One region of the Providencia huaxiensis genome, then DNA from elsewhere that is predicted to be linked to it. Evidence: predicted binding sites of a transcription regulator. Region 1 holds the regulator's gene; each other region holds the start of a gene.
The links. Region 1 encodes CRP, which controls carbon source genes, mostly activating them, when cyclic AMP is high. Its sites were predicted from a motif close to ATGTGANNNNNNTCACAT; they were not measured.
Positions count from the first base shown of each region.

Region 1 (3,170 bases):
CTTATGATGAAGCGGTACCTTATGGCTTGCAACCTGGGACATTCACCCCTTGGGAACCGCTGCCAGACAAAACAGATATTTTATTTTATGAGGGGCTGCATGGGGGTGTTGTTACTCCAGAACATAATGTTGCACAACATGTTGATTTGCTTGTCGGTGTTGTCCCTATTGTCAACTTAGAATGGATCCAAAAATTGATCCGCGATACCACAGAGCGAGGGCACTCTCGCGAAGCAGTCATGGACTCGGTTGTGCGTTCTATGGGGGACTATATTAATTACATCACGCCACAATTCTCTCGCACTCACATCAATTTCCAACGTGTTCCAACGGTAGACACATCTAACCCATTCTCAGCAAAAGCGATTCCGTCACAAGACGAAAGCTTTATTGTGATCCGTTTTCGTGGGCTAGAACAAATTGATTTCCCCTATTTGCTATCAATGATATCTGGCTCATTTATTTCCGCAATGAATACAATTGTCGTTCCAGGAGGGAAATTGGGGTTAGCAATGGAATTAATTATGGCACCAATAGTCGAAAAATTAATTAATCAAAAGAACAACAATTAAATTATTTTTTGATTAATAAACAAGATGCTTATCATTAATTAAGATAAGCATCTTTCAATTCAAATATATTAGTAAAAATTAAATTTATTTTTAGTTTTTTATTTCAAAGCTGTGTGTGACTTCAACGGTTTTCTCTAACATCAATGCCACTGAGCAATATTTTTCAGCAGAAAGTTGAACAGCACGTTCGACCGCTTTTTCCGTTAATTCATTCCCAGTTACAATAAAATGCAAATGGATTTTCACAAAATAACGCGGGGCTTCTTCACGGCGCTGTGAGGTTAATTTAACTTCACAATCAGTAACATCGTAACGGCCCTTTTGTAAAATCGAAACGACATCAATCGCGCTACAGCCGCCGGCCGCCATTAGCACCATTTCCATTGGACTTGGCGCTTTATCGCCCGCATTGCCATCCATCATCACTTGGTGCCCAGACGCTGACTCCCCTAAAAAAGAAAGTCCTTCAACCCACTTTACTCTTGCTTCCATTGTATTTCCCCTTGAAATGAAATCGATTTAAAGGCTACATTGTTCCATAGATACAATGAATGTTATATCAACTTTATTTGGCTGAAGCGATACAGGGAAGACTTTCTGTATTGGATATGCTACAAACAATACTTAGTTGATAGGATTAAGATCAAAACTCAACGGTTTAATTGATCATATTATAGTGTTGATATCAATTTGCGTTACCAAAAGCAATCAAAAGCGCTGAAGTAATCAGCCTCTTGATTATTTAAAGGTATATAAGGCAAATTAATATGCTAAGCTAGTGACTTTAAAGCCAGCCTTTCTAGACGTTTTTCCGAATGGCTGCAATAACATACAGAGGATAACGCTAATGGTTCTCGGCAAGCCACAAACAGACCCTACTCTTGAATGGTTTTTGTCACACTGCCATATTCATAAATATCCATCCAAGAGCACTCTTATCCATCAGGGTGAGAAAGCAGAAACCCTTTACTATATCGTTAAAGGTTCGGTGGCTGTTTTAATTAAAGATGAAGAAGGCAAAGAAATGATCCTCTCTTACCTGAATCAAGGGGATTTCATTGGTGAGCTTGGGTTATTTGAAGAAGGGCAAGAACGCACTGCGTGGGTTAGAGCAAAAGTCGCCTGCGAAGTTGCTGAAATTTCATATAAAAAATTCCGTCAATTGATTCAGGTAAACCCTGATATTTTAATGCGCCTTTCTGCGCAAATGGCTAGCCGCCTACAAACAACATCTGAGAAAGTCGGTAACCTTGCATTCTTGGACGTTACTGGCCGTATTGCTCAAACGCTATTAAATTTAGCCAAACAACCCGATGCAATGACACATCCAGACGGTATGCAAATCAAAATCACTCGTCAGGAAATAGGCCAAATCGTAGGTTGTTCCCGTGAAACAGTTGGTCGTATTTTAAAAATGTTAGAAGACCAAAACCTGATCTCTGCACATGGTAAAACCATTGTTGTTTACGGCACTCGTTAATTAACCTTTCAGCCTCGCTCTCTTGGCGAGGCATGCAATTTAAAATAACGTTATACCTCTGGTATAACGTTATTTTTTCTTATCCATAGCCTATTTATATACTTTCATTAATGAGTGTCGTTTCTTTATATTTTTCTAGCTAATGATCACACTAAGATAATGGTAACAAAACTATTACTAGGAGATTATTAGTCGTGGAGTTAAATACTAAAGTAAATAATATAAAAAGTTCACCTAATTATATGGATAATAAAAAAATTACATCCAAAAACCTTTCATTTATTGAAGGGTTAAATATTATTAATCCATTAAATACAGGAGGTTATAAGAAAGTAAATCTCGCTATTAAAACTTGTGAGTTTTACAAGAGAGAACAACCCGAGCTAAGCCAACTCCCTTATTCACAACCTGTTGGAAAAATCAAAATTCCCTATATTTATCAAGAGGAATATTTGGTTTCCCCATCAAATGTCTTTAAAAATAATATTACAACAGAAAATAATTCAACAAAAAATATTAAACTGGAAAATACTCCTATGAAAACTAGCAACTCTAATGCAGAGTTAATTAATACTACCAAAAAAAATTTTTTAGTTAAAGATTTCGGTATCAATAAGTTAAAACACTTTTTCCATGAGTCTATTGAAAAAATAAAATCTACTAGCAAAATTCAAAGTTTAATTATCAAAAATAAAACAATACCAAGAAATGAAGATATCTATCATGTTAGATTTTATAATAATAAAGACGCTAACAGTATCATCATGCAAAAAAACAATAAAGAAACAGAGTGCATTGACTTAGAATGGGATAGCTACACCGAAGAACCAAGCTACTTTTTGGGTACATTAGATGAATCAGCGTATCCAAGTTATGAAAATTTAAATTTTGGCTTAAGCCACGATAGTTTTAAAAAAATTCTCCATCTTACTAACTTTCATTCGAGCAATGAGAGCTTAAACTCTAATTCCTCTGGTTATCAATCAGATAGCAATCCCTCTTTAGGTAATTCAGTGTGCTTTTCAGATGACTTTCCACATCAAGAGAAAAATAAAAACATTAGATTAATAAGTGAAAATTTCAGTAATCTAAATAAAAATGAAATTACAGATAATAAA
Region 1 covers NZ_CP031123.2:4,175,830-4,178,999, reverse strand. The annotation lists gene CYG50_RS21080 (phosphoribulokinase) at 1-572, shown strand, start outside; gene CYG50_RS21075 (OsmC family protein) at 663-1,064, opposite strand; gene crp (cAMP-activated global transcriptional regulator CRP) at 1,420-2,052, shown strand; gene CYG50_RS21065 (hypothetical protein) at 2,247-3,170, shown strand, end outside.

Region 2 (3,170 bases), 300 kb from region 1:
GACCTCGCGCTATGGTTATCTAGCCCTGAAACTGTGATTAACAACTTTATTCATGCAGTGAGTATCCCTGCTGAGAAATTCGGTAAATCACGCACTGTGAACCTGCCAGGTATCACCGTTACCGTCCAAGGCATGATTGATGCGTTACGTGATGTTGCAGGCCAAGAAGCGGTAGATCTGATTCGCTTTGAACCTGACGAAGCCATTAACCGTATTGTGGCGAGCTGGCCGGGCAAATTTGATATCAGCCGTGCATTGGATCTCGGTTTCCGTGCCGATGGCTCGTTTGGTGATGCGATCCGTTCGTTTATCACCAACCACGGTTCGTCTAAGTAGGAGATAGCCTATGTCCTATATTCCTATTATTGGCCTCGCAGTGGCCATATTTGTCCTGATCTTTTTAGTATTACGAACGCGTGTTCATGCGTTATTAGCAATGCTAATTGCTGCGGCAATCGCGGGTATATCCGGTGGTTTGACCGCGGCAGAGACGGTGACAGTCATCACAAAAGGCTTTGGGTCAACACTCGGTAGCATCGGTATTGTTATTGGACTCGGGGTAATGATGGGAAGGGTGCTGGAAGTTTCAGGTGCTGCTGAACAGATAGCTTATAGCTTTATCAAATGGCTAGGTAAAAAACGCGAAGAATGGGCGTTAGCAATTACCGGTTATATTGTCAGTATTCCTATCTTCGTTGACTCTGCTTTTGTGATTTTATATCCATTGGCAAAAGCATTAGCCAAAAATGGTAAACGTAGCATACTGACTCTAGGCGTTGCACTCGCTGGTGGGTTGGTGGTGACACACCATACTGTTCCACCGACTCCGGGGCCTTTAGGCGTTGCAGGGATTTTTGGTGTCGATGTTGGCGCGATGATCCTCGCGGGTATGAGCCTCGCTATTCCTTGTGTTATCGGTATTGTTTTGTATGCAAAATGGTTAGGGACTAAGTACCCTGAATTTATGCCAGATGAAACGGGCAGCGAAGACCTGAAAGAAGTTCACGCTCGTTATATGGAAGAAAAAGCGAATAAACCATTACCCAGCCTGTTCTTATCGCTTTTACCAATTATCACACCTATTTTGTTGATTTTCATAAATGCAATCAATGGGTTAATTCTAAAAACAGAATCTTTCCAAGGCATGGAAAGCAATTGGTACTTCCAAACGTTTGAATTTTTAGGCGCACCAATTATCGCATTATCAATTAGTGTGTTGATCTCTGTTTACACATTAATGCCAAAAGCAACAAAAGAAGAAGTCATCGACCGTATGGAAGAAGGCTTACAAGCAGCCGGTATTATTCTGCTTGTTACGGGGGCTGGTGGTGCATTAGGTGCGGTACTGCGCGATAGTGGCACAGGAAATATTCTTGCTGAACATGTAGCAAATCTGCCAATTACACCTGTATTGATTCCATTTATTATTGCAACCTTGGTTCGTTTGATTCAAGGCTCGGGTACAGTAGCAATGATTACCGCAGCATCTATTTCTGCTCCAATCATTAGCCAAATACCTGATATTAACTTATTGGTCGCGGCGCAAGCGGCAACCATGGGGTCTCTGTTCTTCGGTTACTTCAACGATAGCCTGTATTGGGTAGTGAACAGAATGATGGGAATTAAGGACGTTAAACAACAAATCATTGTTTGGTCTATTCCGACCACCATTGCGTGGGCGATAGGTCTAGTTGGAGTCCTCGTTCTTGATGTAATTCTCTAGTATAGCGTTACTATTTTTAGTTCTGCCAAATAATCAAAGCGCCCAGTAATCAGGGGCGCTTTTGTCGTTATGTCAAACTTTCATCTATACTGATGGCAATGGGTGTTAAAGAGAAATAAAATCAATGAACATATGTGATGTAAATCACTAAATAATGAAATCAAACTTTTATTGTTTTCATTAAAGGTGATGTTCATCACTAAAAATTTATCGTTTTCTCGTTATATTACAAATAACGATTAATCAGTATCGACTGATTTAATGATGCCATTGTGTAAAGGAGTTTGAAATGTCCGACGTTTTCCACTTAGGTTTAAAGAAAAGTGACTTACAGGGTGCGACCGTAGCGATTGTTCCTGGGGATCCTAACCGTGTTGAAAAAATTGCACGTCTGATGGATAACCCTGTACACCTTGCGTCATTACGTGAATATACCTCTTGGCGTGGTGAACTTGACGGAAAAGCCGTCATTGTTTGCTCAACGGGTATTGGTGGTCCATCAACATCGATTGCCGTAGAAGAACTGGCACAACTTGGTATCCGTACTTTCTTACGTATTGGTACAACAGGTGCAATTCAAGAAGATATTAATGTCGGTGATGTGTTAGTCACAACGGGGGCTGTACGTTTAGATGGCGCTAGCCAACACTTTGCACCATTAGAATACCCTGCTGTTGCTGATTTTAACTGTACCAATGCGCTTTATGCCGCAGCGAAAGATGCGGGCGCAACCGTTCATGTCGGTGTCACCGCGTCATCAGATACCTTCTACCCCGGTCAAGAGCGTTATGATACCTATACCGGCCGTGTAATGCGTCATTTCAGAGGTTCGATGAAAGAGTGGCAAGACATGGGCGTAATGAACTACGAAATGGAATCAGCCACATTGCTGACTATGTGTTCTAGCAGTAAAGGGTTACGTGCTGGTATGGTTGCGGGGGTTATCGTAAATCGTACCCAACAAGAAATTCCAAATGAAGCGTTACTGAAGAAAACGGAAGGTAACGTATTAAGTATTGTGGTTGAAGCTGCACGCCGCTTACTGTAGTCCGTGATTTACTGGCTCGCTTACTTGGCTTTCACTCGGTTGTGGACAAAAAGTAAGCGGGCTTAGTCCTCTTATATATCCCTTATTTCTCTTTATTTCCTTTATAAATATTACAATTGTTAATTAATTTACAGGAAATATTCTGATCCTCTTATTCGCTAGATCTGTTATTGTCATAAAAACAATTATCAATATTATGTGCCCTTAAATTATTCAGGTTACATTTGTTTTGTTGTTAACTGGAATAAAAGCTGTAGGGCGAAAGGAATTATTATGTCAACAACACCTTATCTTCATCCTTCTGTTTTGCCTTTAAAAGGCGGTATTAACTTCCGCGATCTCGGTGGTAAAAAACTCGCTAATGGTGGAAAAATCAAGCCTGGAGTCCTGTTCCGTTCC
Region 2 covers NZ_CP031123.2:4,475,258-4,478,427, forward strand. The annotation lists gene denD (D-erythronate dehydrogenase) at 1-336, shown strand, start outside; gene CYG50_RS22275 (GntP family permease) at 347-1,723, shown strand; gene udp (uridine phosphorylase) at 2,013-2,771, shown strand; gene CYG50_RS22285 (tyrosine-protein phosphatase) at 3,045-3,170, shown strand, end outside.
Region 2: a site for CRP is predicted at 1,856-1,873, ahead of udp (uridine phosphorylase). Genes of this name have one in related genera too.

Region 3 (3,170 bases), 620 kb from region 1:
CTCAGCACATGGCGCCCTTGTGACCAAGTTGAATCTGCGGTGGCATGGAAATATGCTATTGAACGTAAAGATGGCCCAAGCGCTTTAATCTTCTCTCGTCAGAATTTAGAGCAACAACCTCGTACTGCTGAGCAATTAGCCAATATCGAGAAAGGGGCTTATGTCCTGAAAGATTGTGCAGGTACGCCTGAATTAATCTTTATTGCGACAGGTTCTGAAGTGGAGCTGGCAGTTAAAGCAGCTGACCAACTGACAGCGGAAGGCCGTAAAGTTCGCGTTGTATCAATGCCTTCTACTGATGCATTCGATAAACAAGATGCGGCATACCGTGAAGCAGTATTACCTGCCAATGTGACAGCGCGTGTTGCTATCGAAGCAGGTATTGCAGATTACTGGTTCAAGTACACTGGCTTAAACGGTGCCATCATCGGTATGCATACCTTTGGTGAATCTGCACCAGCGGAAGAACTGTATAAAGAGTTCGGCATCACTGCAGAAAAAGCAGTTGAAGCTGCGAAATCTCTTCTGAAATAAGTGATTGCATTTTGGGGTATCCATGTGCGGATGCCCCTCGTAATCATGTTTTGCTGAACAACGCCTAATGATAAGTTAGGCGTTGTTTTTTTGTGTATAGAAAACCCCCAGCTAGGCTGGGGGTTCCGTAAAGCTTTCAGCTTTGAATAAGATATTAAAACCCCTTTTGATTTGTTAAAACACCTTGCGGTCTGGCAACTGCAAGAGTCAAACAAAAAATCAAAAGGGGGTCCCAATGGGGGACGAAAAGAGCTTAGCGCATACACGATGGAATTGTAAATATCACATTGTTTTTGCCCCAAAGTATAGAAGGCAAGTTTTCTACGGTGAAAAACGTAGGGCGATAGGTAGTATTTTAAGGAAATTGTGTGAGTGGAAAAATGTCAGGATAGTGGAGGCAGAATGTTGTGTTGACCACATACACATGCTTCTAGAAATCCCACCCAAGATGAGTGTTTCGAGCTTTATGGGGTATTTAAAAGGAAAAAGCAGTCTAATGCTTTATGAGCAATTTGGGGATTTAAAGTTTAAATATCGAAATAGAGAGTTTTGGTGCAGAGGGTACTATGTTGATACGGTAGGAAAGAATACGAAACGAATACAAGAATATATAAAACATCAGTTAGAACAGGATAAATTGGGAGAGCAATTGTCGCTCCCCTATCCGGGCAGCCCGTTTACGGGCCGTAAGTAATCCATAGATGCAAATGTCAGAGCCGTTATGCGCCTGTTAGGGCGCGGCTGGTAACAAAGCCTTATAGGCGCATATTAAAAACCTCCGGCTATGCCGGAGGATATTTATTTTGTGCACCGATTAACGATTTTCTATTGCGTTCTGTAAATATATCCCTTACTCTAACCTTAGATAAGCTGAACCGTTTCAGTTGTATGCTACTGAATGAAAATATTTTTTAAAAATGTCGGTTGAAGCACACTTTTGATGTTTGACAGCTAAAATGAGCAGTAGAGTTGGTGTGAGTCAGTTATCCTTAGCAACCGTGTGATTTTGCTCAGATACAAGGTGTAGAATGGCAATCAGGGTAGCAATAAACGGCTTTGGCCGCATTGGTCGAAGTGTTTTAAGAGCGTTGTATGAATCAGGCCGTCGGGCAGAGATTGTCGTGGTGGCGATTAATGAACTGGCTGAACCTGAAGGTATTGCGCATTTGCTGAAGTATGATTCCAGTCATGGGCGTTTTGCTTGGGATGTGCGGCTTAACGGTACACTTTTGCAAGTTGGTGATGACAATATTCGCTTGTTTCATCAGCCGGCTATTCATGAATTACCTTGGAAAGAGTTAGGCATTGATGTTGTGTTGGATTGCAGTGGGGCTTATGGCTCAAGGGATGACGGTTTACAACATTTAGCCGCAGGTGCTAAAAAAGTGCTATTTTCTCATCCCGGAACCGATGACCTTGATGCGACGATTGTTTATGGGGTTAACCATGAGACTTTAACCGCTCAAGACAAAATTGTTTCCAATGCCTCTTGTACCACCAATTGTATTATTCCAATTATTAAATTACTTGATGAGGCATTTTCGATTGAGTCGGGAACGGTGACGACGATCCATGCGTCAATGAATGACCAGCCTGTTATCGATGCCTATCATAAAGATTTACGCAGAACTCGCGCGGCGAGTCAGTCTATCATTCCTGTTGATACCAAGTTAGCAGCAGGAATTACGCGAATTTTTCCGAAATTTAAAGACCATTTTGAAGCTATTTCTGTTCGTGTACCGACGACGAATGTGACAGCAATTGATTTGAGTGTTACCGTACATGACGATGTCTGTGTTGAAAAAGTCAATCAGCTACTGCGAGGCGCTGCACAAGGGTATTTTCGTGGTATAGTGGACTACACAGAATTACCGCTGGTCTCGATGGATTTCAATCATGATCCACACAGTGCTATTATTGATGGTACACAAACGCGAGTTAGTGGTAAGCATTTAATTAAAACCCTAGTTTGGTGTGATAACGAATGGGGGTTTGCTAACCGGATGCTAGATACAACATTAGCAATGGCAGCGACAGGTTTAAACTAATTGGCGACTGACAGACAGCAGGGCATGATAACATTATTGCTTTGCACAGCCGCTGATGGAAACTTTATAGAGAATCAACGAGAGGATTCACCATGTCTGTAATTAAGATGACCGATTTAGACTTAGCGGGTAAACGCGTATTCATCCGTTCTGACTTAAACGTTCCTGTAAAAGATGGCAAAGTTACTTCTGATGCACGTATCCGTGCTTCATTACCAACAATTGAAGCTGCTCTGAAACAAGGCGCTAAAGTCATGGTCACTTCTCACCTTGGTCGTCCGACCGAAGGCGAGTACAACGAAGAGTTTTCACTGCAACCTGTTGTTGACTATCTGGCCGACAAAATGGATTACCCAGTTCGTTTAGTGAAAGACTACTTGAATGGTGTTGAAATCAACGCTGGCGAGTTAGTTGTGCTAGAAAACGTTCGCTTTAATAAAGGCGAGAAAAAAGACGACGAAACGCTGTCAAAACAATATGCGGCATTATGTGATGTTTACGTCATGGACGCATTTGGTACGGCTCACCGTGCGCAGGCATCTACACATGGTGTGGCAAAATTCTCTCCAGTGGCTTGTGCTGGCCCAC
Region 3 covers NZ_CP031123.2:227,183-230,352, forward strand. The annotation lists gene tkt (transketolase) at 1-534, shown strand, start outside; gene tnpA (IS200/IS605 family transposase) at 770-1,228, shown strand; gene epd (erythrose-4-phosphate dehydrogenase) at 1,563-2,582, shown strand; gene pgk (phosphoglycerate kinase) at 2,675-3,170, shown strand, end outside.
Region 3: a site for CRP is predicted at 1,533-1,550, ahead of epd (erythrose-4-phosphate dehydrogenase). Genes of this name have one in related genera too.

Region 4 (3,170 bases), 320 kb from region 1:
GTCGATGACATCCATTGCTGATAAGTTTGCTCTATTTCGCGGGTTAACTTTCGCTGTTGCCAGCCATCTTCTTGTAATAATGACTGCAATAGTTTCGGTAACGTATTCATCGACTGCATGTCATGCCAAAGGCAATCTTTTAATAACACAAGATCTAGAGGAGATACGCTATTGCGCCCATTAAAGAAAGCACTTGCTTGTAATAAATAAACTGCTTTTTTCCAACGCCTATCAGAAACATAAAGCTGCTTTTCTGTTGCATCTAATTGTTGGCGTAATTGGTAAATAAGTTCAAAACAGTGATCGGGTAGCGTAATTTTAGGAATTTCTTGTTGCCATTGTTGGTACTCTTCATCACTGATTTTTAAATGCTCTGGCATTTGAGATTCATTCAGCGATGATTTTCCGGTTAATAGCGCGCGAAAATTTTGTTTCTCTTGCACTTTATCCAACCAAATACGCACTAACATTCGGTCGAATAGGGCTTCAAGGCTATTATCTGCATCGGGTAATTCATTTGATGCCGTTACCAATAACCGCATAGGGATGGATTTTTCTTCATCACCATTACGGAATTTGCGCTCATTTACCGCTGTTAATAAGGTATTTAAAATGGCAGGGCCTGCTTTCCATATCTCATCTAAAAATACCACTTCAGCGTCAGGTAAATAACCTTTGGTTAATCGTTCATATCGTCCTTCATCTTTTAGTGCTTGTATTGAAAGAGGACCAAAGATCTCTTCAGGCGTTGAAAATCGCGTCATTAAGTATTCAAAAGCATTTGCATGGCGAAAAGCATATTTCATTCTTCGTGCAATTAAGCTTTTGGCAATACCTGGAGGGCCTAATAGAAATACGCTTTCACCGCTTAATGTGGCGAGTAAGCACAAACGAATAGCTTGTTGGCGTTCATATAAACCGCTTTCAAGGTAATTGCTTAATTGGGCTATTCGTTCAGCAAGCTGCATATTCATTCCTTTTATTAATAGAGGCGTTGATATCAAAACTATCAATTTCTTTTATTACATACTGCGACCTATTTTTCCATTTTTCTTTGATATGCCCCAAGAAATAAGAAAAAACGATTCAGCTATAAGTGATTCAATAAGTTATTGTTTTTTAGCTTTTCTAATGAGAACGAAACGTTTCGATATTGATCACAAATATTAACCATCAATATTGAGTTGTGACTTATCTTTACTATTATTACATGAGCGAAACGTTTCGCTTACTAGAATGGCGGTGAAAAATGAAAAAGGGTATTTTACTTAATGCCAACGTTACCTCGGTAATTGCAAAGTTAGGTCATACAGACCAAATAACGCTTGCTGATGCAGGTTTACCTATTTATCAAGGAACGGAGCGTATTGATTTAGCAATTACGCAAGGCTTACCCGATTTCATGTCAGTTTTAAGTGTCATCACCCAAGAGATGCAAGTCGAAAAAGCCATTCTAGCTGAGGAAATCAGTACCATTAACCCACAAATGGAAGCCGCTATTTTGGCTCACTTACAACAGTTAGAAGTTACTCAAAATAATACGATTGAAATTATTTATTGCAGCCATGAACGCTTTAAACAATTGACTCATGACAGTAAAGCGGTGATCCGCACCGGAGAATGTTCACCGTTCGCTAACATTATTCTTTGTTCTGGTGTGACTTTCTGAGGTGATTATGCAACCTTTATTAGAACTTATCGGGATCGATAAATCATTTCCAGGGGTAAAAGCCCTCAGTGGGGCGACATTAAATGTCTACCCAGGAAAAGTCATGGCGCTGGTGGGGGAAAATGGGGCAGGCAAGTCAACCATGATGAAAGTGCTGACGGGTATTTATAAAAAAGATGCTGGTCAAATCCGCTATTTAGGTAAAGAAGTTGCATTTAATGGCCCTAAAAGCTCCCAAGAAGCAGGAATAGGGATTATCCACCAAGAACTCAATTTGATACCTGAATTAACTATTGCAGAGAATATTTTTCTAGGTCGAGAGTATGTGAATGCGTTTGGTAAAATTGACTGGAAAAAAATGTTCAGTGAGTCGGACAAACTGCTTAAACGGCTTAACCTTGATTATGATAGCCATCAAACTATTGCAGAGCTTTCTATTGGCGAACAACAAATGGTCGAAATCGCCAAAGTTCTGAGCTTTCAATCACAAGTGATTATCATGGATGAACCCACCGATGCACTAACAGACACGGAAACAGAGTCCCTATTTAGAGTTATCGAAGACTTAAAAGCTCAAGGCTGTGGCATTGTTTATATTTCCCATCGTTTAAAAGAAATTTTTGAAATTTGCGACGATGTGACCGTATTCCGTGATGGCCAGTTTATTGGTGAGAAACCTGTGAGTGAGTTGGAAGAAGAAAAACTCATTGAAATGATGGTTGGTCGTAAGCTTGAAGACCAGTACCCGAGGGTCGAGGTAGAAACCGGAAACATTAGGCTGCAGCTTGAAGGGGTATCTGGACCTGGTGTAACAAATGCCAATTTCACCCTGAAGAGTGGGGAAATTTTAGGTGTATCTGGCTTGATGGGCGCGGGGCGTACAGAGTTGATGAAAATCATCTACGGCGCGGCGACAAAAAAATCAGGCACGATAAAACTGGAAGGCAAAGCCGTAACACTGAAAACACCACAAGATGGCTTAAACAGTGGCATTGTTTATATTTCAGAAGACCGTAAACGAGATGGATTAGTATTAGGCATGTCAGTGAAAGAAAATATGTCATTGACAGCATTACGTTATTTCAGTCGTGCAGGGGGAAGCCTCAAGCATAGTGAAGAACAGCAAACCGTTAGCGATTTCATTCGGTTATTCAATATTAAAACCCCGTCTATGGACCAAATAATTGGCAACCTTTCAGGTGGAAACCAGCAAAAAGTGGCCATTGCGCGCGGTTTGATGACAAGACCAAAAGTACTGATCCTCGATGAGCCAACTCGTGGCGTAGACGTTGGTGCTAAAAAAGAAATCTATCAACTAATTAACCAATTTAAAAAAGAAGGGCTGAGTATCATTTTAGTTTCTTCAGAAATGCCTGAAGTAATAGGAATGAGTGACCGCATTTTGGTGATGCACGAAGGTCATATCAGCGGCGAATTTTCAGCCAAAGACGCGACTCAGGAAGCCTTAATGGCTGCCGCAGTGGGTAAAAATTATGGCTCA
Region 4 covers NZ_CP031123.2:3,852,891-3,856,060, forward strand. The annotation lists gene ravA (ATPase RavA) at 1-968, opposite strand, end outside; gene rbsD (D-ribose pyranase) at 1,250-1,669, shown strand; gene rbsA (ribose ABC transporter ATP-binding protein RbsA) at 1,677-3,170, shown strand, end outside.
Region 4: a site for CRP is predicted at 1,146-1,163, ahead of rbsD (D-ribose pyranase). Genes of this name have one in related genera too.